3 regions of the Nonomuraea sp. 10N515B genome follow, and region 3 is predicted to be linked to each of the others. Evidence: riboswitches for the same ligand, from Rfam matches in the RefSeq annotation. Region 3 holds a riboswitch; each other region holds the start of a gene.
The links. Region 3 has a riboswitch for cyclic di-AMP ahead of ACTWQA_RS05155 (hypothetical protein). Riboswitches for the same ligand answer to the same signal wherever they lie in the genome.
Positions count from the first base shown of each region.

Region 1: it holds a riboswitch for cyclic di-AMP, as region 3 does, so the genes downstream of both, ACTWQA_RS39585 (CHAP domain-containing protein) here and ACTWQA_RS05155 (hypothetical protein) in region 3, are expected to answer to the same signal.
Region 2: it holds a riboswitch for cyclic di-AMP, as region 3 does, so the genes downstream of both, ACTWQA_RS18240 (C40 family peptidase) here and ACTWQA_RS05155 (hypothetical protein) in region 3, are expected to answer to the same signal.

Region 1 covers NZ_JBQQBQ010000038.1:51,672-59,002, reverse strand. The annotation lists gene ACTWQA_RS39605 (hypothetical protein) at 1-218, opposite strand, end outside; gene ACTWQA_RS39600 (DUF1918 domain-containing protein) at 425-619, opposite strand; gene ACTWQA_RS39595 (ArsR/SmtB family transcription factor) at 771-1,166, shown strand; gene ACTWQA_RS39590 (cation diffusion facilitator family transporter) at 1,368-2,279, shown strand; gene ACTWQA_RS39585 (CHAP domain-containing protein) at 2,359-3,027, opposite strand; cyclic di-AMP (ydaO/yuaA leader) riboswitch at 3,041-3,185, opposite strand; cyclic di-AMP (ydaO/yuaA leader) riboswitch at 3,622-3,740, shown strand; gene ACTWQA_RS39580 (glycoside hydrolase family 25 protein) at 3,752-4,537, shown strand; gene ACTWQA_RS39575 (zinc-binding dehydrogenase) at 4,607-5,641, opposite strand; gene ACTWQA_RS39570 (ArsR/SmtB family transcription factor) at 5,788-6,075, shown strand; gene ACTWQA_RS39565 (VOC family protein) at 6,072-6,458, shown strand; gene ACTWQA_RS39560 (GNAT family N-acetyltransferase) at 6,476-7,099, shown strand; gene ACTWQA_RS39555 (DoxX family protein) at 7,073-7,331, opposite strand, start outside.
Region 2 covers NZ_JBQQBQ010000011.1:28,579-35,909, reverse strand. The annotation lists gene ACTWQA_RS18260 (NYN domain-containing protein) at 84-1,406, shown strand; gene ACTWQA_RS18255 (NlpC/P60 family protein) at 1,518-2,465, shown strand; gene ACTWQA_RS18250 (LysR family transcriptional regulator) at 2,513-3,433, opposite strand; gene ACTWQA_RS18245 (class I SAM-dependent methyltransferase) at 3,505-4,257, shown strand; cyclic di-AMP (ydaO/yuaA leader) riboswitch at 4,544-4,700, shown strand; gene ACTWQA_RS18240 (C40 family peptidase) at 4,774-5,283, shown strand; gene ACTWQA_RS18235 (hypothetical protein) at 5,573-6,385, shown strand; gene ACTWQA_RS18230 (M48 family metallopeptidase) at 6,399-7,331, shown strand, end outside.
Region 3 covers NZ_JBQQBQ010000003.1:135,163-142,493, reverse strand. The annotation lists gene ACTWQA_RS05185 (ABC transporter ATP-binding protein) at 1-579, shown strand, start outside; gene ACTWQA_RS05180 (ABC transporter permease) at 579-1,799, shown strand; gene ACTWQA_RS05175 (TetR family transcriptional regulator) at 1,858-2,337, opposite strand; gene ACTWQA_RS05170 (hypothetical protein) at 2,392-2,559, shown strand; gene ACTWQA_RS05165 (rod shape-determining protein) at 2,639-3,628, opposite strand; gene ACTWQA_RS05160 (DUF5302 domain-containing protein) at 3,796-3,996, shown strand; cyclic di-AMP (ydaO/yuaA leader) riboswitch at 4,157-4,291, shown strand; gene ACTWQA_RS05155 (hypothetical protein) at 4,463-5,257, shown strand; gene ACTWQA_RS05150 (alpha/beta fold hydrolase) at 5,302-6,141, shown strand; gene ACTWQA_RS05145 (winged helix-turn-helix transcriptional regulator) at 6,178-6,504, opposite strand; gene ACTWQA_RS05140 (NAD(P)-dependent oxidoreductase) at 6,583-7,185, shown strand; gene ACTWQA_RS05135 (DUF4032 domain-containing protein) at 7,224-7,331, opposite strand, start outside.

The DNA of each region.
Region 1 (7,331 bases), on a different contig from region 3:
CCCACCTGCGCGTTCACCGCCGGCCGGACCGCGAGCGACGGCCGCGTGGGAACGGTCACCGTGGCGGCCGGCGGCTCCTCGACGGCGGGCACCGGCCGGACCGTGACGGCCGTCCCCGCTGATGTGCGCACCTCGGCCTGGGCGGCGGGCGGCACGGCCACCAGGACGGCGGCGGCGATGGACGTCGAAGCGAGCACGCGCAGAAGGGCGTGCGGCATGAAGCTTTCTCCCCCGGACCGGTCTAATTCATCCCATCAGAAACAATGGTCACGAGACGACCATATTTCCTCACCGGTAGTCAAACCGTCACGGAAATGGAACTCCAACCTCCGGGAGAACCGCAGGCCCCTCAGGAGTGGTACGGACGCAGCCGCGGCCATCACCCAGGCACGTGAGCGCCGAGCGGGAGCGGCTTGCCGCGGCGTCAGGACGCGTCGCCTGGCGGCATCACCACCGCGTCCGGGCCCGGAAAGACGAGCTGCTCGTGCCCGTCGTCGTAGCGGACGACGAAAGGCGGCGAGCCGCCGGCGCCGCGGACCTCGATGATCTGGCCCTTCCTGTCTTTCTGACCGACGACGTGGCCGTGCACGAGCAGAATGTCACCGACGTTCGCCTGCATGATGGCTCCTCTCAGCTGGACAAGGACAACTTTGAGGTTCCTCCCCACCTTGCATCAGCCGTAGCACCGAGGGAAGGCCGGCATCCGGGGCCTCGGCATCTTCTCCGGCGTGGCCTAAGGTTGACGTATGAAGGCTTCTTCAAATAACCAGGTGTCAGATCTTGAGAGCTGCAGCACCCGGGTGGTGGACGCCGAGCGGGTCGCGGTGGTGCGCTCGCGCATGCCCGGGGACGGTGATCTGGCGGACACCGCGGATGTGTTCGGCCTGCTGTCCGATCCCGGCCGGTTGCGGCTCTTGCTGGCGCTGCTGGAGGGCGAGCTGTGCGTCTGCGATCTCGCCGTGGTGAGCGGGCTGAGCGAATCGGCCACCTCACACGCGCTGCGACTGCTTCGGGCACATCGCGTGGTGTCGGTGCGGAGGGCCGGCCGGATGGCCTACTACCGGCTCGACGACGCGCATGTCCGGATGCTGCTGGATCTGGCGGTGGCGCACACCGAGCACACGCAGGCCATCCATCCTGAACGCGACGGGCGCAAGCAGGGCTGAGCTCGCATGCGGCTCGGCGGCGGCCGACAGCCCGTCGTGTTGACAGGCCCGTGACAGATGTCGCTATCGTTCATATGTGAACAGCCATTCAGGAGTTGAGAGCGCAGGCCGGCCCGCCCGCCACCGGCCCGACGACGTGCGGCTCGACCTGTCCGGCAGCGTTCGCATGCATCCAGGCTCTCGAGACGGCGAGGTCACCGGATGAGCGCCGGGCACGGACACGGACATGGACATGGCCACGCCGGCGGCCGCCACCGCTGGCGGCTCGCCGTCTCCTTCGTGCTCATCGGCCTGTTCTTCATCGTCGAGCTCGCCTTCGGGCTGCTGTCGGGATCGCTGTCCCTGCTGTCGGACGCCGGGCACATGGCGGCCGACGTGGTCACCCTCGGCGCCGCGTTGGTCGCCACCCGCATCGCCACCCGGCCCGACACCACCGGCCGGCGCAGCTACGGCTCCTACCGGGCGGAGGTGTTCGCCTCGTTGCTGGCCGTGGCCATGATGCTCGGCGTCGCCGTCTACGTCGTCATCGAGGCCATCAGCCGCATCGGCCGCACGGCCGAGGTGTCCTCCGGGCCGATGCTCGTCGTCGGCGCGATCGGCCTGATCGTCAACGTCGTGGCCCTGCTCCTCCTGCGGTCGGGCGCCGCCGAGAGCCTCAACGTGAAGGGCGCCTACCTGGAGGTCGTGGCCGACACCGCCGGCTCGGTCGGCGTCATCGTCGCCGGCTGGCTCGTCGCCACCACCGGCCAGCCTGTCTGGGACACCCTCGTCGCCCTGGCCATCGGCGCGTTCGTCGCCGTCCGCGCCGTCTCCCTCGGCCGCCAGGTCTTCGCCGTGCTGGGTCAGCACGTGCCGGAGGGCGTCGACGCCACCGCGGTCGCGACCGACCTGTCCGCCATCGACGGCGTATGCGACGTCCACGACCTCCACCTGTGGACGCTCACCTCCGGCATGAACGTCGCCACCGCCCACCTGGTCACCAGCGACCCGAACGACAACCATGCCGTCCTGGACCGGGCCCGCGACGTGCTGCTGCGCCGCCATCACATCGCCCACGCCACCCTGCAGGTCGAGCCGACCGATCATCAAGGATGCGACGAACTGGGCTGGTGAGTGGTTAAGGGCGCAAAAAACGGGTGGTGCAGGAGTCTTTCCTGCACCACCCGTTACTTTCTGGCGACCTGCCTTGGGGTCAGGCCTTGTACTCGGGGTAGCCGTAGCCCACGACGTGGGCCTTGGGCCGGATGCGCTGCTCGACCTTGCCGTTGCCGGTGTTGCCCTCGATCGCGGTGATCGTGCCGTCGCCGTTGTCCTTCTTCACCATGCCGACGTGGTCGATGCCGTCGGTGCCCTGGCCGTTCCAGTCGTAGAAGACCACGGCGCCGGGCTTGGCCTCGGTGCCCCAGTGCTTGTTGGCCTGGAACCACTTGGCGTAGCTGACGGTGTAGGCGTCCCAGCCCATCGTGGGGCGGGCGCCGGCCTGCTCGCCGACCCAGGAGATGAACATGGCGCACCAGGGGGCGTTGGCGTAGGCCTGCAGGCTGCCGCCGTCGCGGGCGACGGTCTCGGCTGCCCGCGGGGAGGACATGTACCAGCTGTGGAACGGGGTGCCGCCGCCGGCGGCGTTCTCCGTCACGCCGATCTGCGACTCGGCGATCTTCAGTACGGTGTCCGCGCTCACCTGGCCGGCACCCTTCTGCGGGATGGCCTGGGAGGCGGGAAGGTTGGACCGCGCGGGTTGCGTGGACTGCTGGTCGGCGGCGAAGGCCGGGGATCCGGCGACGACCGTCGCGGTCATCCCGGCGGCGACCAGGGAGAGGCTTGCGGACGTCAGGGCACGAGCGAAGACGTTCTTGGCCATGGGTGAAAAATGCTCCTAGCTTCCATGCCGCCTACCGGGTTAGCTGACGGGTTCGGGCGTGGAAGTGCCCTACGGGGCGCTCGTGTCGAGCGCGCCGATTCACCCCAGACAAAGTGGGTCCCCGGTTCCGCAGATCGCGAATTCGGCGGCCGCGTCATGGTCACGGACTCGAATGCCCATGCCGATGAGACGCGGTCTCGGCAATACGGAGGACGTTACGCGGCACTGCCAGGCGTACGCCCTGATTCCTAAAGGTAAGCGAACGGCATAGAGAGATGCAAACCAGGATAGGGAGCAGGCAACAGAATGCCCTACGAGATAGGCGATCGGGGCGAAATTCTTTACCTACTCCGGGCCGTTGACGGGGTTTGCCGAAGGCGCCCGGCAACGGCGACCTCTGCCCGGCCATGAACCGTCATAGCGAGCGCTTCGTGCCTGGTCATGGCCTCACGGGAATGCGTTGGGCCCCGCTTGCGCTATCTGTGGATAGATATATACCTTTTGCGTAATCGCGGTATACGTTGTGGCGAGCTGTCGTCACCGTCGTTGCCGTTTTGTTGACCGGACCGCGCGTCCCGAGGGGATCCCTGGGATGGCGTTCGGCCGCCGAATCCGCGCCTCGCGGAGCCGGGGATCCCTATCTTTCTGCGCGCGTAGGGCACTTCCACGCCCGAACCCGTCAGCTAGCCCGGTAGGCGGTATGGAAGCAAGGAGTCAATACCCCATGCCCAAGCCCCGGCTTGCCGCAGTCGTCCATTCCCTCAAGTCCCTCAAGAACCGTCTCGACCTTCCCACCAAGACGCTCAGCCTCGCCGTCGGTGGCGCGATCCTGGCCGCAACCGCCGCCCTCACCGGTGTGGTCGGCACAGCCATCGCCTCATCCCCTGAGCACAGTCCGGTGCACGAGGCTCAGCCCGCGTCCCGATCCCTGGCCTTCGGCCTGGACATCTCCAACCACGAGCCGCTGTACGACTGGAGCGCGAGCTCGGCCCAGTTCGGCATCATCAAGGCCACCGAGGGCACGAGCTTCCGTGACGCCTCGTTCGCCAGGCACTGGCGCGAGCTCGACAAGAAGCAGATCGTGCGCGGGGCCTACCACTACGGCCACCCCGGCAACGACCCCATCGCCGAGGCGGAGCACTTCCTGTCCGTGGTGAACTCTCAGCCCGCCAAGCAGGGCGACCTGCTGGTCCTGGACCTGGAGACCACCGACGGCGAGTCCGCCGGCGAGGTCAACGCCTGGGCGAAGGCGTGGTTGTCGCACGTCAAGGCCAAGACCGGGGTCACCCCGATGTTCTACAGCGGCTGGAACTTCGCCGACACCTACGGCAAGGGCCTGGCCGAGTATCCGCTGTGGGTCGCCCACTACAGCAAGCCCAAGGGCGCGCTCACCCCGCCCGCCGACTGGAAGTCGTGGACCATCCACCAGTACACCGACGTCCCGGTCGACGAGAACGTCTCCGCGCTGACCCCCGAGGAGCTGCGTGACCTGGGCCGCCCCGCCGTCTGACACCCTCCCCTCGGCCCCTGGTCGAGGACGCCGGGGGTGGCGTCTCACCGTTCGCCACCCCCAAGGTCCTCAGGGACGGATGAGGACCTTCAGCGCCTCGCGGGCGGCCATCGCCCGATAACCGTCCGGCACGTCCTCCAGGCCGACCGTGCGGTCGAAGACACGGCCGGGCTCGATCGTCCCGTCGAGCACCTCGGGAAGCAACTCCTCGATGTACGCGCGAGCCGGCGCCACCCCGCCGGTCAGGGTGAGGTTGCGCAGGAACTCGGCAAATCCCATCGGCACCTGCTCATACTGCGGCACACCGACCCGGCTCACCGCTCCGCCGTCGCGGGCCACGGCGAAAGCCGTCACGATCGCCTCTTTGGTGCCGACACACTCCAGCACCGCGTGGGTGCCGTCGCCTCCGGTCAGCTCACGTACCCGGTCGACGCCCTCCTCGCCCCGCTCGGCGACGACGTCGGTGGCGCCGAACTCTCGCCCCAGAGCGGTGCGGCCCTTGTGCCGGCCCATGAGCATGATGCGCTCGGCGCCGAGCCGCTTGGCCGCGAGCACCGCGCACAGCCCGACCGCGCCGTCGCCGATCACCGTCACCGAGGTGTGCGGCCCGACGCCGGCCGTCACCGCGCAGTGGTGGCCGGTGGGGAGCACGTCCGACAGGGCGAGCAGGGACGGCAGCAGCGGGGAATCCTCGCCGACGGGCAGCTTGACCAGGGTGCCTTCGGCCTGCGGCACGCGTACCGCCTCACCCTGGCCGCCGTCCACGCCGTCCGCCGCCCAGAAGCCGCCGTGCCGGCATGACGTCTGCAGACCCTCGCGGCAGAAGTCGCAGGTGTTGTCCGACCACACGAACGGCGCCACCACCACGTCGCCGGTCTTCAGCCGGGACACCTCCGCGCCGACGTCCTCCACCACGCCGAGGAACTCGTGGCCGATGCGTTCGCCCAGCTCGGTGGCGGGCCTCGCCCCGTACGGCCACAGGTCGCTGCCGCAGATGCATGAGCGCAGCACGCGCACCACGGCGTCCGTGGGGTGCTGGATCTCCGGGTCGGGGACGTCCTCCACGCGCACGTCACGGGCACCATAGATCAAGGTTGCTCGCATGTGGGCCTCCCCCGTCGTGATTCTCCCGTCGTCACAGGTACCCGGGGTCGGCCGAGATCGCGTGATCGGCGCGTCTGCTCCAGGTCCGTTGTCGTTAAAGACGCCCGCATTGACATGCAAGTCGCTACTTGCCTATCGTGGGGTCCGTGGGCGACGTGTTCAAGGCCTTGGTCGACTCCACCCGGCGCAAGATCCTCGACGAGCTGACCGAGAAGGACGGGCAGACCTTGTTCGAAATCTGTACGCGCCTGGCGATGAAATATCAGCTCGGCTCCTCGCGGCAGGCGATCTCCCAGCACCTGGACGTTTTGGAAGCCGCCGGCCTGGTGGAGACGCGCCGCGAAGGCCGCTACAAATTCCACTTCATCAATACGGCGCCGCTCGAGCCCATTGTCGACCGGTGGCTCAGGCGCGCCCCGAAGGAGTCACCATGAAGATCCACCTGTCCAGTGTGTTCGTGGACGATCAAGAACAGGCCATGCGCTTCTACACCGACGTGCTGGGCTTCACGGTCAAGCACGACGTCCCGCTGGGTGAGGACCGCTGGCTGACCGTCGTGTCACCGGACGACGTGGACGGCACCGAACTCGTCCTCGAGCCCTCCAGCCACCCCGCCGTGCCGCCCTTCAAGGAGGCACTGGTGGCGGACGGCATCCCGATGACCTCGTTCGCGGTGTCGGACGTGCATAAGGAGTACGAGCGTCTAAAGGGCCTCGGCGTGCGCTTCACGCAGGAGCCGACGGTCATGGGACCGGTCACCACGGCCGTCTTCGACGACACCTGCGGCAACCTCATCCAGATCGCCGCCCAGGGTTGAGCGGAAGAATGCGTCCTATGTCTCAGGCGACCCTGCGAACCGACCGCATCACGCTTGTTCCGCTGTCCGACGAGCACCTTGAGCACGAGATCGAACTCGACGCCGACCCCGAGGTCATGCGTTACCTCGGCAATGGCCGTGCCCGTAGCCGTGAGGAGGTTGAGGTGCTCCATCGCGGGCGGCTCGCGGTCGCGGGCCGCGTGGCGGGGCTCGGCTTCTGGGCCGGTTTCGTCGACGGGCAGTTCGTCGGCTGGTGGATCCTGGAGCCGCCCACGCGCATCAACCAGGGCCCGGTCGAAGGACAGGCCGAACTCGGGTATCGGCTCCTGCGTCGCCACTGGCGCCAGGGACTGGCCAGCGAGGGAGCTCGCGAGCTGATGCGCCATGGGTTCGAAGACCTTCGGCTCACCCGTGTCTTCGCCGAAACCATGGCGGTCAACACCGCCTCCCGCGCGACGATGTCGGCCATCGGCATGCGGCACACCCGTACCTTCCACATGGACTGGGAAGATCCGCTCCCGGGCAGCCATCTTGGCGAAGTCGAGTATGCGATCAGCCGGGAGCAATGGCTCGCCTACAAGGCGGCCGACGAGGCATGCCTCCGCCCGGCGGACTCAGCGGCACGTCAGGTTGACGGCTAGGGCGGCCACCGCCAGGGAGAAGTAGAGGGTCCACGGAGCGAAGTGGTGGTCGCCGGCCCGTAGGTGCACGGTGAACGCGCCGAGGAAATACAGGACGAGGCCGCTGGCGGCAAGCGTGCCCAGGACCGGTACGGCGATCCCGGCCAGCAGCCCCAGCGCCCCGGTGCCCAGCAGCATCCCCAAGGGCCGCATCCAGGACCGGGGCACGCCCAACTTGTCCGCCTGGCTCTTG
Region 2 (7,331 bases), on a different contig from region 3:
TCCATATGCAGGTGGCCGTTACGGTCAGGTACGCGGCAGCCGTACCCTTGTCTGAAAGGGCATGTCACGAAGGGACAAGTGGGATGAGTTCAGCGGGTGAAGGCCTGTCTCGCCCGCTTCCCGAGCAGGTGCGGCTCAATGTCGTCGACCTGGCGGCTCAAGTCCTCGGGACGATGCCCGGTGCCTCCATTCCACCGCCGTTGCGCGGCATCGCCAAATTCGACCCGCGTAAGCGGGCCAAACTCGGCAGCGCGCCCATCGCCGCGCAGCTGGAGAACGACAAGAAGTTCCGCGAGCTGGTCGCCGAGTCGGTGGCCGCCGGATGGCCCGAGCTGGTGGCCTCCCTGGCCGAGGGCCAGGTGCCGCCGGCCGCCGATCCCGTGCTCGTGGCCGCGGCGGCTTACCTCATCCGGCCGCCCGGCTGGGAGGAGATGATCGAGCTCGCCCGCACCGACCTGGAGCAGTCGGCCGCGGCGGCCGAGGGGTCGGAGCGCGAAGAGGCGGTCTCGCGGCTGCGTGAGCAGCTCGCCGCACAGAAGAGCGCCGCCAAGGAGGAGGCCGATCGGCTGCGCGAGCAGGTCAAGCTCGCCCGCGCCGAGAATTCCGACCTGCGGCGCAAACTCCACGACGCCCGCGAGCGCGCCAAGGCCGCGGTCGCGCGGGCCGAGGAAATGGAGCGCGCGGCCGAGGACGCCAGGTCGGCCGCCGTGGCCGCGGGCAGCGCCGGCGAGTCCGAGCTGCGGCGGTTGCGTGAGCGGCTGGCCGACGTCGAGAAGCAGCTGGAGGCCTCGCGCCGGGCCGCCCGCGAGGGCAGGAGCATCGAGGACGCCCGCATCAGGGTGCTGCTCGACGCGCTGCAGGACGCCTCGGCGGGGCTGCGCAGGGAGCTCGCCCTGCCCACGACGATCAGCCGGCCCGCGGACTCGGTCGCCGCCGTCACGGGCGAGCGGCCCGGCGTGCGCGCGGTGCCCGCGCGCGCCCTCGCCGACGACGACCCGCAGCTGCTCGACCAGCTGCTGGCGGTGCCGCAGGTGCACCTGGTCATCGACGGTTACAACGTCACGAAGACCGGCTACGGCACGCTCACGCTCGCCGACCAGCGCAACCGGCTGATGACCGGGCTCGGCGGGCTGGTCGCGCAGACCAGGGTCGAGGTGACCGTGGTGTTCGACGGCGCCGAGCTCAACGCCCCCGTCCAGGTGGTCGCGCCGCGCGGGGTGCGGGTGCTGTTCAGCGCGCCGGGGGAGACCGCGGACGACCTGATCCGCCAGCTCGTACGCGCGGAGCCGCCCGGCCGGGCCATGGCCGTGGTGTCGTCGGACCGCGAGGTGGCCGAGTCCGTCAGGCGGATGGGAGCCAGACCCGTTCCGTCTGCCTTGCTGCTGCGCCGGCTGGGCCGGGCCTAGGTTACGAATTGACTGTTTGGGGGTAACCCCAGCCGCCACTTCTGTACTATTTCGCCCCAGGTGTTATCCCTGGGAGGCGACACAGTGAGGTTTGGCCGGGTGCCGGTGTCCGTGGGTATCGCGTTCGGGCTGGTGCTGTCCCCCATGGGAGCCGCCGTCGCTGATCCCAAGCCCACGATCAGCCAGGCGAAGGCCAAGCTCGAGAAGCTCAACGACAAGGCCGACAAGGTCGTCGACCAGTACAACACGGCGACGGAACGCTACAAGAAGGCCAAGAGCACCTACGTCAAGCTGAACGACAGCTACAAGCGCAAGCTGGAGACGGTCGCCGACCTGCGGGCCCAGGTGATCAACATGGCCGTGGACAGCTACCGGCTCGGTGGCGACGTCATCTCCCTTCCCGGGCTGATCGGCGCGGGCAATCCCGAGGACTTCCTGTCGCGGCTGGCGGTCGCGGGGCAGATGTCGCAAGAGCGGGCGCAGAAGCTCGCCGCTTTCGACCGGGAGAACCGCGGGCTGAAGGCCGAGCGTGACAAGGCGCAGGAGGCGCTGGAAGCGGCGGACAGGGAACGCGACGGGGTGGAGGAGGAGCGCTCGGAGATCCTCAAGCTGATCGCCGAGCAGAAGAAGCTCCTGAAGAAGCTGGGCGCCTACAATCCTGGAAATCCCAGCAGCGCCGGCATCAAGTACACAGGATCGGCGTCGGGGAACGCGGCGGCGGTGCTGCGGTTCGCGTACGCGCAGGTCGGCAAGCCGTATGTCTACGGGGGTACGGGGCCCGGCGGGTTCGACTGCTCGGGGCTGACGCAGGCGGCGTGGCAGGCCGGAGGGGTGTCGCTTCCCCGCACGACGTGGCAGCAGTGGGCGTGGGGGGCCGACCGCAAGGTGTCTCTGGACGACCTCCAGCCCGGTGACCTCATCTTCAGCGAAGGGCTGGGGCACGTCAGCATCTATGCCGGGAACGGGGAGATCGTGCACGCGCCGCAGACCGGTGACGTCATCAAGGTCGTCCAGCTCTCCGACTACGGCCGCACCCTCGCCGGCGCCGTCCGCCCGTAAGGCGGCGCCTGCCCATCACGCCCTCGCCGCCGCAGCATCTTCTCCGTCTACCGCACCGGGTCGGTGGGCCGGGAGGTGAGCGTGCTCAGGAAGGCGGAGACGGCCGGAGGGCGGTCGGTCGGGGGCAGGGTGGCGGCGAGGATGGTGCGCGACGGCAGGGGCGGTGAGGGGCGCAGGAGCCGGATGTCCGGGCGAGCGGTCGAGTAGCCCGCGATCGACGGATAGAGCATCACCCCCACCCCGGCGGCGACCAACCCCTGCCTGCCGTTCCAGTCGTCGCACACGTGACTGATCCGTGGCGCCCGGCCCAGAGCCGCCGCGAGCTGGGCGATGGGACCGAGGCAGTCGGGATGGGTGCCGTCGATCCACGGATCCGCCGCGAGATCCCGCAGCCGCACCCGGCTTCGCTTCGCCAGCGGATGGCTGACCGCCAGTGCGACCAGCAGCTCGTCCTCGTGCAGCGGTGTCAGCGCCACCCCGGGCATGCCCGCGGTTCCCGAAGGGCCGCTCATGTCCCAGGAGGTCAGGAGGGCGATGTCGGTCTCACCGTCCAGGACGGCGGCGCACCGGTCGTGTTCGCCGGAGCGGACCGTGAGGGAGAGCTCCACGTCCGGGTGCCTGGCCGCGAACGAACGGAACCGGTCGGGAAGGTAGCTGGTCGCGGCGCTCGGGAAGGCCGACACCCGGACCCGCCCCGCCTCCGCCGTCGCGAAGGCCCGCATCCGCGTTTCGAACAGCCTCAACCCCCGCAGCACCTCATCGGCCTGCTCCAGTGCCGCCCGCCCGGCGTCCGTCGGCCGGACGCCACGCGGCAGCCGTTCGAACAGCCGAACGCGGGTGTGCCGCTCCAGCGTGGCGATCTGCCGGGACACGGCGGGCTGCGTCATCGACAGCTCCTCGGCCGCCGCCGAGAACGATCCCAGCCTCCCCACCTCCACCAGCACCTTCAGCGACCACACATCAAGCATGCATAGAGCTTATGGCTTCCATGCCGAACCTGCAGTGGTGTGCATGGCTGCGAGCGGTCATGCTCGGTCGCATGGAGACAGAAACGGTGGACAACCACCAGTACGCGTGGCTGAGTCAGGTGCTTTCCCGGCAGCCGCAGCGGATCCTCGACGTCGGCTGCGGGCGGGGCGCGCTGGCCTCCGAGTTGATGCGGCGCGGTCACTTGGTCACCGCGATCGACATCTCGCCGGAGGCCGTCGGAGCGGCGCGGGCGGCCGGGGTGCCGGCGGTGCAGGCCGATGTCGTGACCTATCCCGACTCGGCCGACAACGACCCGGCGCTCGCGCGCCACTACGACGGTGGATCGTTGTTCGATGCGGTCGTCATGTCGCTCTCGCTGCACCACGTGCATCCGCTCCAGGCGGCGCTGGACCGCGTGCGGTCGCTGCTCCGGCCGGGCGGGCTGCTGGTGGTGGACGAGTTCGGGTGGGATTGGGCCGACCGGGCCGCAGCCACCTGGTTCTACGATGCCGGATCGTTGCTTGCCGCCGCGGGAGTGGCGGATGTCACCCGCGAGCCCGGCGGTCCCGGACGTGACCCGCTCGAGCGATGGCGCGAGGCGCATGGGGATCACGCCCCCGCGGACGTCATGCTCGCCGCCCTTGCCGAACGGTTCCAGGTCACGAGCATGCGGCAAGAACCGTACTTGTCGCGATATATCGGCGGAAAGGTGACGAATGGCAGCACCGACGTCCTCAACGAGCTATGGCGCATCGAACGGGACCGTATTGCCGCGGGAACGCTCCCGCCCACCGGCTTCAGGATGACGGCGCGAAGCATGTGACGAAAGTGACAATTGGGACCTTACACGACAGTGTGCCGCAGTTTGTGAGAAGGGTCACATTTCCATAACTGAACCTGGCGTTCCAACAGGGGTTTCGGACCTGACAGAACCAGTTGTTGGATCTTTACAACCTGACTGGCGCTTTGCCGATCCTTGACGTTTCGGCGTAGCTTCTGGCGTCGCAGCGACAAGCCATGTCGCCGCGAATCCGCATCGGTCCCCCGATGTGAGCCAGATAGAGATCCGCCGGTCGCCGCCGTACGTCCCCTTGTCGAACACGACACCGGACGGCGACCTGCCGAGTCCGTGCAGCCAGGAGCACGGAGCCGGGGAACCATCGATCCCTTCCCGGGATCAGGGGTGAATCGGCGCGTATCGCGCTGTAGGGCGACTTCCAGGCCCGAATCCGTCAGCTAACCCGGTAGGCGTTCGTGGAAGACCCAAGGAGAAATCCTGTCTACCTCCCCGCAGAACCCCCGTCTGTCCCGCATTGCCCTGAGTGGCGTAGCGCTCACCATGACCGTGACGGCCGGAGGTCTGATCCTCCATGCCCCGACGGCGCAGGCGGCGACGACCAGCGATTCAGCCGGTGCCTCCACGACCAAGGCCAATACGGCGGTTAGCTCCGCGACGTCGGCCAAGGCTCTCAGGATCGCCCGGCAGGAGGCGAAGGCCCTCAAGGCCGTCGCCGTGGCCAAGGACCAGATCGGTGACCCTTACCGGTACGGTGCCACGGGCCCTGGTTCGTTCGACTGCTCCGGCCTGACCCAGTACGCCTGGAAGAAGGCCGGTGTGAAGATCCCCCGCGTGGCGGCCAGCCAGTTCGCCGGCATCAGGAAGAAGGTCTCCTGGAAGAATCTCCAGCCAGGCGACCTGATGTTCTTCAGAGGGCTCGGTCACGTGGGCATCTACGTCGGCAACGGCAAGATGCTCCACTCCCCGCGGACAGGCGAGCGGGTGCGTATCGACAAGCTGAGCAGCTGGCGCAAGGCGTCTTTCGTCGGCGCTGTCCGTCCCGGCTTGTGAGGAAAGGGCTCCGATCCCATCGGGGCCCTTTCTCCATGCACACCCGCTTTTTGTTCTTCATGCACACCCTCTTTCTTGTACGGCGAGCCACCGTCCCCCACCCGCCGTACGGGGCTGATGGCCCTCCAGGGAGACGGTGTCTGATCCCTTCACAAGCGGGCCGCCGTTACGACGCGATGTGGGCCGCCTGCCGTGGCACATCGGGGCCCGGCGACGATCGGCCCGGTGACGGTCGGGCCCGGTGACGGTCGGGCCCGGCTATGATCCGGCCCGGCTACGATCGGACATCGTGTCCGAGCAGGTGAGTCGACGAGCCGTGGTGGCCGGACTCCTGCTCCTCGCCCCCGCCAGCGCCCCGGTCCCCGAGTCCCCCCTTCTTCCCCCGGAAGCACGTGATCTGTGGCGCGACGGCGTCGTCCTGGCCCGCGCAGGGCGTTCCCTCGTCGTCGGCCACCACACCCCGCCCGGCACGCTCGACGAGCTGGCGCGGCGGGCTGACACGGCGGGACGCCGGGTGTTGGACGTCCTCGGCAGGCCTGTGCGGCCGCTCGTCGTCGTGCCTGGGTCCGCCCGCGAGGCGGCAGGGCTGGCCGGGGTCGAGCGGGTCGACGGGCTGGCCGCGGTGGCCGACGGCGGCCGGGTGATCGTCGTCCCGGAGGTCTTCGCCAGGCTCAACTCCACGGGGAAGGACGTGGTGCTCGCGCACGAGCTCACCCACGTCGTGGCGGGCACCGGCGACCTGCCCGTCTGGCTCTACGAGGGGTTCGCCGACTACGTGGGCTACCGGGACGCGGGGCTGCCCGTGCGGACGGCCGCCGCCGAGCTGGCCGACGAGGTGCGGGCCGGGCGAGTGCCGAGCGAATTGCCCGGGCCTGCGGCGTTCGCGGCGGATGGCCGGGATCCCGTGCGGCTCGCACGGGCGTACCAGGAGGCGTGGCTGGCGTGTCGCTTCCTCGCCGACCGGTTCGGTGAGGAGACCCTGGTGAGGTTCTACCGTGATGCCCAGGCGTCCGGCGTCGATCGGGCGCTCTCCTCGCTGGGGCTGTCCGTGGCGACGCTGACGGCACGGTGGCGCGTGTACGTCCGGGAGCAGCTCACGTAAGAGGGGGAGGCCGATGAGCGAACGGCACGACACGGACGACGCAGGACCAGGGACGAGGAAGCCCCGAACCGAGGTCTCGACCGGCGATCCCACCGCCGTCGGCGACGCTCGGAGCCCGGGTGGCGGCGGCGACGGCGGCCGGGCCGTGGGCGGCGATCGGCGTGCCGGCAAGGGCGGGGCTCCGGATGCGGACGGGAGGCGGTTGCGGCGAGAGGCGGCGGTCGCGGCCGTGGCGCTGGGGGTGGTGATCCTGGCCGTGGCCGCCTTCGCCACCCCCTGGCGGGTGCTGGCCGGGGGCCCGCCCGACCCGGCCCGCGACTTCACCGCCGCCCAGATCGCCAGAGCGCAGGCGTTCGACGCGGCCACCACCCTCCCGAGCTACCTGTCACTGGCCCTGTCGATCATCATCGCGGGCCTCCTGGTGGCCACCCCGATCGGCGCGAAGGCCGTGGGCTGGCTGAGGGGCCCCTGGTGGCTGCGGGTGATCCTGGGCGTCGTCGTCATCACCGCGCTCACCGAGCTGATCCGCTGGCCGCTCGGGATGTGGTTCGAGACGCTGCTGCGCGCCTTCGGCCTGTCCACCCAGGACTGGGCGTCCTGGGCCGGCGACCGGCTCAAGAACATGGGCGTGCAGACGGCCATCCTCTGCCTGATGCTGGTCGTGCTCGTGGCCTTGGCCCGCAAGGTGCGGCGCTGGTGGATCCCGGCGGCCGTCGGGGCGTTCGCGCTGACAGTGGTGGCGTCGTTCGTGTATCCGGTGCTGTTCGAGCCGCTGTTCAACGACTTCAGGTCCATGCCGCAGGGCCCGCTGCGCACGAACCTGCTGGCCATGGCCGAACGCGACGGCGTGCCGGTTAAGGACGTGCTGGTGGCCGACGCCTCGCGCCGGACGACGGCGCTCAACGCCTACGTGTCCGGCTTCGGCGCCACGCGCCGCATCGTCGTC
Region 3 (7,331 bases):
GACGTGTCGAAACTGTCCGACGGCCAGCTCTCGGCGCTGCGCGCCACCACGATCGGTTTCATCTTCCAGCACTTCCACCTCGCCGCGAAGATCCCCGCGCTGGACAACGTGGCCGACGGCCTCATCTACACCGGCATGAGCAGGTCCGAGCGGCGCCGCCGGGCGGCCGCCGCGCTCGAACGGGTCGGTCTCGGGCACCGGATGGACCACGAGCCGCACGAGTTGTCCGGTGGCGAGCGGCAGCGCGTGGCCATCGCCAGGGCCGTGGCGGGCGAGCCGCCGCTGGTGCTGGCCGACGAGCCGACCGGGGCTCTGGACTCGGTGTCCGGCACGGGGGTGATGGAGTTGCTGCACGAGTTGAACGCCTCCGGCACCACCATCGTGATCATCACGCACGATCGGGAGATCGCCGCCAGCCTGCCCCGGCAGGTGCGGATGCGGGACGGCGAGATCATCGCGGACAGCGCGGTGCCGGACATGCCGGACTCGGGCACGTCCGACATAGTGCCGGACTCGGGCACATCGAACGCGGTGCCGGACTCGGGCACATCGGATATGGCCGAATCAGGGGTGGCGTGATGGCCGTCGTCGAGGTGAAACGGCCCAAACTGGCCCCGGCCGGCATGCGGCTGGGCGACGTCATGCGGGTCGGCGCGGTGGGCCTGCGGACGCGCCCCCTGCGGGCGTTCCTGTCCGCGCTCGGCATCGCCATCGGCATCGCGGCCATGGTGGGCGTGGTCGGGCTCTCGTCCTCCTCGGGCGCCGAGCTCGACCGCACGCTCTCCGCCCTCGGCACCAACCTGCTCACCGTCGCCTCGGGCACCACGCTCACGGGCGAGGCGGCGCAGATGCCGAAGGACGCCGAGGCGATGATCGAGCGCATCGGGCCCGTGGAGGCCGCCTCCGCGGTGGCGAAGATCTCCGCGGCCAAGGTCTACCGGTCCGAGCAGATTCCCGAGGCCCAGACCGGTGGCATCGCCACGTACGCGGCCCGCCTCGACCTGCCCGCCACCGTCGGCGCGACGCTGCGCAGCGGGACCTGGCTCAACCAGGCCACCGAACGCTATCCGGCGGCCGTGCTCGGCTCGGCCGCCGCCCAGAGGCTCGGCATCGGCGCGGTCAGCCAGGACACGCAGGTCGTCGTCGGCGGCCAGCGCTTCTCCGTCGTCGGCGTGCTGAACCCGGTCGCGCTCGCCACGGACCTGGACAGTGGCGTCATGGTGGGCTGGCCGGTGGCCGAGGAACGGCTGGACTTCGACGGGCACCCGACCACGCTCTACACCCGCTCGGAGGAGGCCAAGCTGGAGGCGGTACGCCAGGTCCTGGCCGGCACCGCCAACCCGGAGGCGCCGAACGAGGTGGACGTCTCCCGCCCGTCCGACGCGCTGGCCGCCAAGCAGGCGACCAGTCAGGCGTTCGCCAACCTCCTGCTGGGCGTGGGCGCGGTGGCCCTGCTCGTGGGCGGTGTGGGCGTGGCCAACACCATGGTCATCTCGGTGCTGGAACGCCGCTCGGAGATCGGGCTGCGCCGCTCGCTCGGGGCGACCCGCGGTCAGATCCGCACCCAGTTCCTGGCCGAGTCGCTGCTGCTGTCGGCGATGGGCGGAGCGGGCGGTGTGCTCCTGGGCACCGCCGTCACCATGGGGTACGCGCTCTACAGCGGGTGGCCCTCCGTGGTCCCGGCCTGGGCCACGGTCGGCGGGCTCGCCGCGACGCTGGCCATCGGCGCCATGGCCGGCCTCTACCCGGCGATCCGCGCCTCCCGCCTGTCCCCGACGGAGGCACTCTCCACGCCGTGACCCCCGCCCACCCGGGCACGCTCGGCCCTCGCCCGCCGCCCGGGCGCGGGCCGGCGTCCTATTCCGGCTGGAGGAGCTGGGCGGCCAGGGTCCCGTGGACCCACTCCTCCCACTGCTCGGGCCTCCAGCCGCGCTCCTCGACGAACTGCAGGTAGACCTCGGGACTGAGCAGCGTGTAGAGCACGTCGGCCGCGAACTCGGCCGAGACGCCAGCCCATGCTCCCGGCTTGGCCATGAGCGCGTCGGCCGCGGCCCGCTGCACCGTGTAGCGGGATCGATGTCGTACGACCAGAGCGCCCCCACCTCGGGGTCCATCGCCGCGGCCGTGCTCAGCACCTTCATGATCGGCGGCCATCGCCGCGTGGAACCACGGCCGGTCCATGGTCGCCACCGGCTCGTCGTCCCCGGCGATCGTGACGTCCACCAGCTCCTTCAGCGGCGAGCGTTTGTTGCCGAAGACGAAATAGATCGTCTGCACGGCCACGCCCGCTTTGTTCGCAATGTCCTGCAGGTTCGTGGTGCCGTACCCGTCGCGCACGAACAACTCCCGGCCGCCTGCAGGATCCGCCTGCGCGTCTCCCTGGCCTTCTGCGTGAGTTTGCCGACCCTCTTGACCACCCGCTTCACCGCCGACCCCGCCGCCACCGAAAAGGTGCTCGCCGCGCGGGCCGCCCTCATCGCCGTGCTCCGCGCCAAGATCTCCGGACCCTCGGAGGCCAAGCTGATCCGGATCGACGAACGGACCTGGGTCGACATCTAGCGCTGGGAATCCCCGGCCGACCTGGAGGCCGCGGCCGAGCTGGTCGACGAACGCTAGGTTCGCCGGGCCTGGCCCGGTGTCACCTGGCGCCGCCCCTGAGCTTGGCGATCAGTCCCAGGTCGTCCACGCAGTGTCCGAGGCCGAGCGCCACGGACTCCAGAGGCCGCTCCGCCCGGCGCACCGGCATGCACAAGGCGGTACGCATCCGCCGGCACAGCCCTCGCAGCAGTGCGCCACCCCCCACCAGCACCGCACCCCGTTCCCCGAGGTCGGCCACCAGTTCCGCCGGGCAGTCCTCCACGATCCCGACCGCCGCCCGCTCGATGGTCTCGACCGGCTGCCTGGTCGCCTCATAGATCAGTTGCACCGGGAGCGCCGCCGTGCGCTCCCTGCCGGTCTCCGCGTCCCTGCCGTGGACCAGCACCTGCCGGTCCAGAGGCTTCCACTCGGAGCCCGCGCGCCGCTTCGCCGCCTCCGCCTCGCCCTCGTCGATCAGCAGTCCGTGCTCGCGCTCGACCAGGCGGGCGATCGACCTGCTCATGGCATGGCCGCCGCCCGGGACCGTGCCAGAGGCGACCACGGCCCCGTAAGACAGCACCGCGATCCTGGCCGCGTCGCGCCCGATGTCGATGACCATCCACCCGGCGCAGTCCTTGACCGGCACGCCCGCGCCGAGCGCGGCCGCCAGCGCGTGCGGGATCAGCAGGATGTCCCGCGCCTCCGCCTCGAACGCCAGGTCCCGCAGTGCCGCCCGGTCGATCCGCGTGCACCCGTCGGGCAGCGCCAGGACCACACGGGGCCGGGCGAACGGATGCCCGTGCACTTTACGGACGAAATACCGGATCAGACGCCGGGTGAGCTCACCGTCGGCAGGCAGTCCGTCGCTGATCGGCCAGCACGTCTCGCCGAGGACGTCGACGGCCGCCGCGCCGTACCCGAGGACCTTGCCCGTCTCGGCGTGGCGTGCGACGGCCGAGGGCTCGTCCAGCACGATGCCCTTGCCCTTGACGTAGATCCGGGTGGACGCGGCCCCGAGATCCATCGCCAGGTCATGGCCGAGGACGCTCATTGCCGCTCCGGGGGGTTGGCTATCATGTCGCTTCTGCTTCCCCGGTGCGTACCAACGCAATACCAGGAACGGTTCGTCTTTGCCCAAGGCACGGCCTCAGCCCCGGTTTCGCGCCATAACCGCCGCCGTGCGAAGCTGTGATTGTCCCCAACACCATGGAGGTCCTCATGGCGGATACACCGGAGCCGGAAAACAGCGAAACTCCCGAGGACGAGATGAAGCGCAAGTTCCGCGAGGCGCTGGAGCGCAAGCGCAACCAGCACGCGGGCTCGGGCGAAGGTGGCAGGGGCGGTGACCCATCGAAGATCCACGGGGCGCACGGTCCGGCTGCGAGTAAAAGATCGTTCAGGCGCAAGAGCGGCGGCTGAGGCTGGGATTGCGAGGGGGTACGGCATGCCGTACCCCCTCTTTCTATGCCCGCGAACGCCAACCTCTGCCCGATTCGTCCCTTTACAGCCCTAGGTAGATCTTTCTGCAGATTCATGATGATTTGTTTGCGCGTGTCCGGAATACGTGGTTAAAGTGTGGGCCATTACCTAGCCGAATCCCGATAGATCGGGAACCGGGGACCCAACCCCTGGGGTGAATCCGGCCACGTGCCGGTAGGGCATCTCCACCGCCCGAACCCGTCAGCTAACCCGGTAGGCGTGATGGAGAGGACACCGCATTGATGTACGTACCCCCAGACAGCGTCGTGCCGGCCTCCGGTTGATCGGCCCTTTTCCCAGGCTCTTTTCGCGCTCCGCGTAGTAACCCCCGTTCGGCGTTCTGCCTTGCTACGCCCTTTTTTGGGAGCGCGTGTCCCTGACCCCTCGCAAAGGACCTCACTGCCCCATGTCTGCACGTTTTGGCCTGCGTTCCTGCGCCCTGTTCGCCACCTCCGCCACCACCGTTGTGGCCATCGCCTGCACGGCGGCCCACGCCGATTCCGACACCGAAGAGAAGATCCTGCTCAAGGGCTCTACCACGGCGTCCTATTACTGGGACGACGGATCCGGCCGCAACGGTGACACGGGCATGCCCGCCAGCGGCAAGCCCATGCAGAAAGGCCTGGCCGCCAGTCCGAGCTGGCCGCTGCTGACCGAGGGATATGTGGTCTACAAGGGCAAGAAGCTCCCCTTCTTCGTCGGTGACCGCGGCCCGGGCGTGCCTTCCAACCGTGGCATCATGCTCGACTTGGACGCCAAGACCTTCGCGGAGCTGACTGGCGGCAGGTTCAACCCCAATTCGCTCAGCGTGGACGGCGTCGGCGGCCAGGGTCACATCAAGATCGACTACGTCATCACCAAGTGGGGAGACGGCGTCGGCAAGAAGAACTACCCGGTCCCCTTCTCCACCGGCGCCTGGGGCAGGAAGGACACCAACCCGGCCAAGCCTCCGAAGGTCGTGGCCGAGGAGGAGCCTGCCGAGGTCAAGACCCCCGAGGCCAAGTCCGCCGAGGTCGAGCCCGCTGAGGAGCCCGCCGGCGGCAAGGCGGTGGCGGCTCCGGTTGGGCACCCCGTCACGCCCAAGACCGAGGCGGAGGAGTCGAGCGCCGTGAGCGGCGTCCTCCTCACGGGCGCCCTGGCCATGGCCGGGGGCGGCGTGGTGCTCGGCCACAAGCGCCTGCGCAGGCTTATCAAGCGCTGACTTTACGAGACGGAGACCAGAATGTCATTCTGGTCTCCGTGACCATGCGCGCAGCCGTCAACGGCATCGACATCGCCTACGAGACCTTCGGCTCACCGGCAGGACGACCCCTGCTCCTCATCATGGGGCTCGGCGCCCAGCTCATCCACTGGGACGAGGGGCTCTGCCGGCTCCTGGCGGAGCAGGGACACCACGTCGTACGGTTCGACAACCGCGACGCGGGCCTGTCCACGCACTTCCACGACCAGGGTGTCCCCCCAGCGGGGACGCCTGCGCCATACCTGCTCGACGACCTGGCCGACGACGCCGCCGGCCTCATGGAGGCACTCGGCTGGCCCGCCGCCCATGTGGTCGGCGCGTCGATGGGCGGGATGATCGCCCAGGCCCTGGCCATCCGGCATCCCGGACGGGTGCTGACCCTGACCTCGATCATGTCGACGCCGGGCCCCGAGGTCGCCCCGCCGACCGCGGCGGCGGCCGAGGTGCTGATGGCCACGCCGCCGGCCGACCGTGACGGCGTGCTGGAGCAGGCGCTGCGCACCTGGTCCGTCATCGGCTCGCCCGGCTACGACCTGGACCGCGAGCGGATCATCGCGATGGCCGGGATGGCCTACGACCGGTGCTTCGATCCTGCGGGCACGGCCAGGCAACTGGCCGCCATCATGGCCTCGGGCGGCCGGACGGAGCTGCTCGCCCAGGTGAAGGTGCGCACGCTGGTCCTGCACGGCGAGGCGGACCAGCTCATCCCCGTGGCGGGCGGCCAGGCCACGGCGGCGGCCATCCCCGGCGCCAGGCTGGTGACCTATCCCGGCATGGGCCACGACCTGCCACGCCCCCTCTGGCCCGACATCGTCACCGAGATCACCAAGCTCACCAGCGCCTGAACGCCCGGCGGCGGCCCGCACCGGCCTGCGTGCCGCTCAGGCCGACTTCTCGCGGCACCGGAGTATCTCGGTGATGTTCCGCTCGGCCCACTCGGCCACCGCTGCGATCGGTTCGTGCAGCGAGCGCCCGAGCTCCGTCAGTGTGTACTCGACCCGCGGTGGCACCTCGGCGAACACCTCCCGCGTGACGAGCCCGTCCTGCTCCATGGCCCGCAACGTCTGCGTCAGCACCTTGGGTGTGACCCCACCGATCTGTGCCCGCAGCTGGGTGAACCGCATCGGCCCGCCGATGAGGCTGAGCACGACCAGCACCGACCATTTGTCGCCGATCCGATCCAGAACCACCCGAGTCGGGCAATTCATATCGAAGACATTGCCGGTATCCATAAGGTACTTATAGCACGATGAAGTAACCAGTATCCAATGGATACTCTTGCTGCCATGAAGATCCTTCTCTTTGGCGCGACCGGCATGATCGGCCAGCGTATCGCCGCAGAGCTCACCGACCGCGGGCACGAGGTGACCGGCGTCAGCCGCTCGGGTCCCGTCAAGGGCGACGTTCACGACTCCGCCACTCTGGCCAAGGGCTATGACGCCGTCGTCTCCGCTATCAGCCCCCCGCGCGACGGCACCGAGCCGGAACCGCCCTTCGTCGCCGCCTATCGCGCGCTGATCGACGGCGTGCGCGTGGCCGGCGTGCGCCGCCTGATCGCCGTCGGCGGCGCCGGCAGCCTCCAGGTCGCTCCCGGGGTCGACCTGGTCGACACGCCCGAGTTCCCGGAGATCTACAAGAAAGAGGCACTGGCCGCGCGTGCCGTGCTGCGCCTCTTCCGCGAGGTGGAGGACCTGGACTGGACGTACATCTCGCCGGCCGCCGAGATCGCGCCCGGCGAGCGCACCGGGGTCTACCGCATCGGCGGCGATCAGCTGCTGGTGGACGCGGAGGGCCGCAGCTTCATCTCCGCCGAGGACTACGCGGTCGCTGTCGCGGACGAGCTGGAGAACGGCGCACATCCGCGCCGGCGCATCACGGTGGCCTACTGAACGAAGGCGTACTGAGCAGAGGCGTACTGAACGCCGGCCTACTGAGCGGCGTCCTCCGGCAGCAGCGCCTTCTCGTCGGGCTTGTGGACGAGCACGTTGTCCACATACGACTTCACGGCCGCCTCCAGCCCGACGTCGGCGCCCGC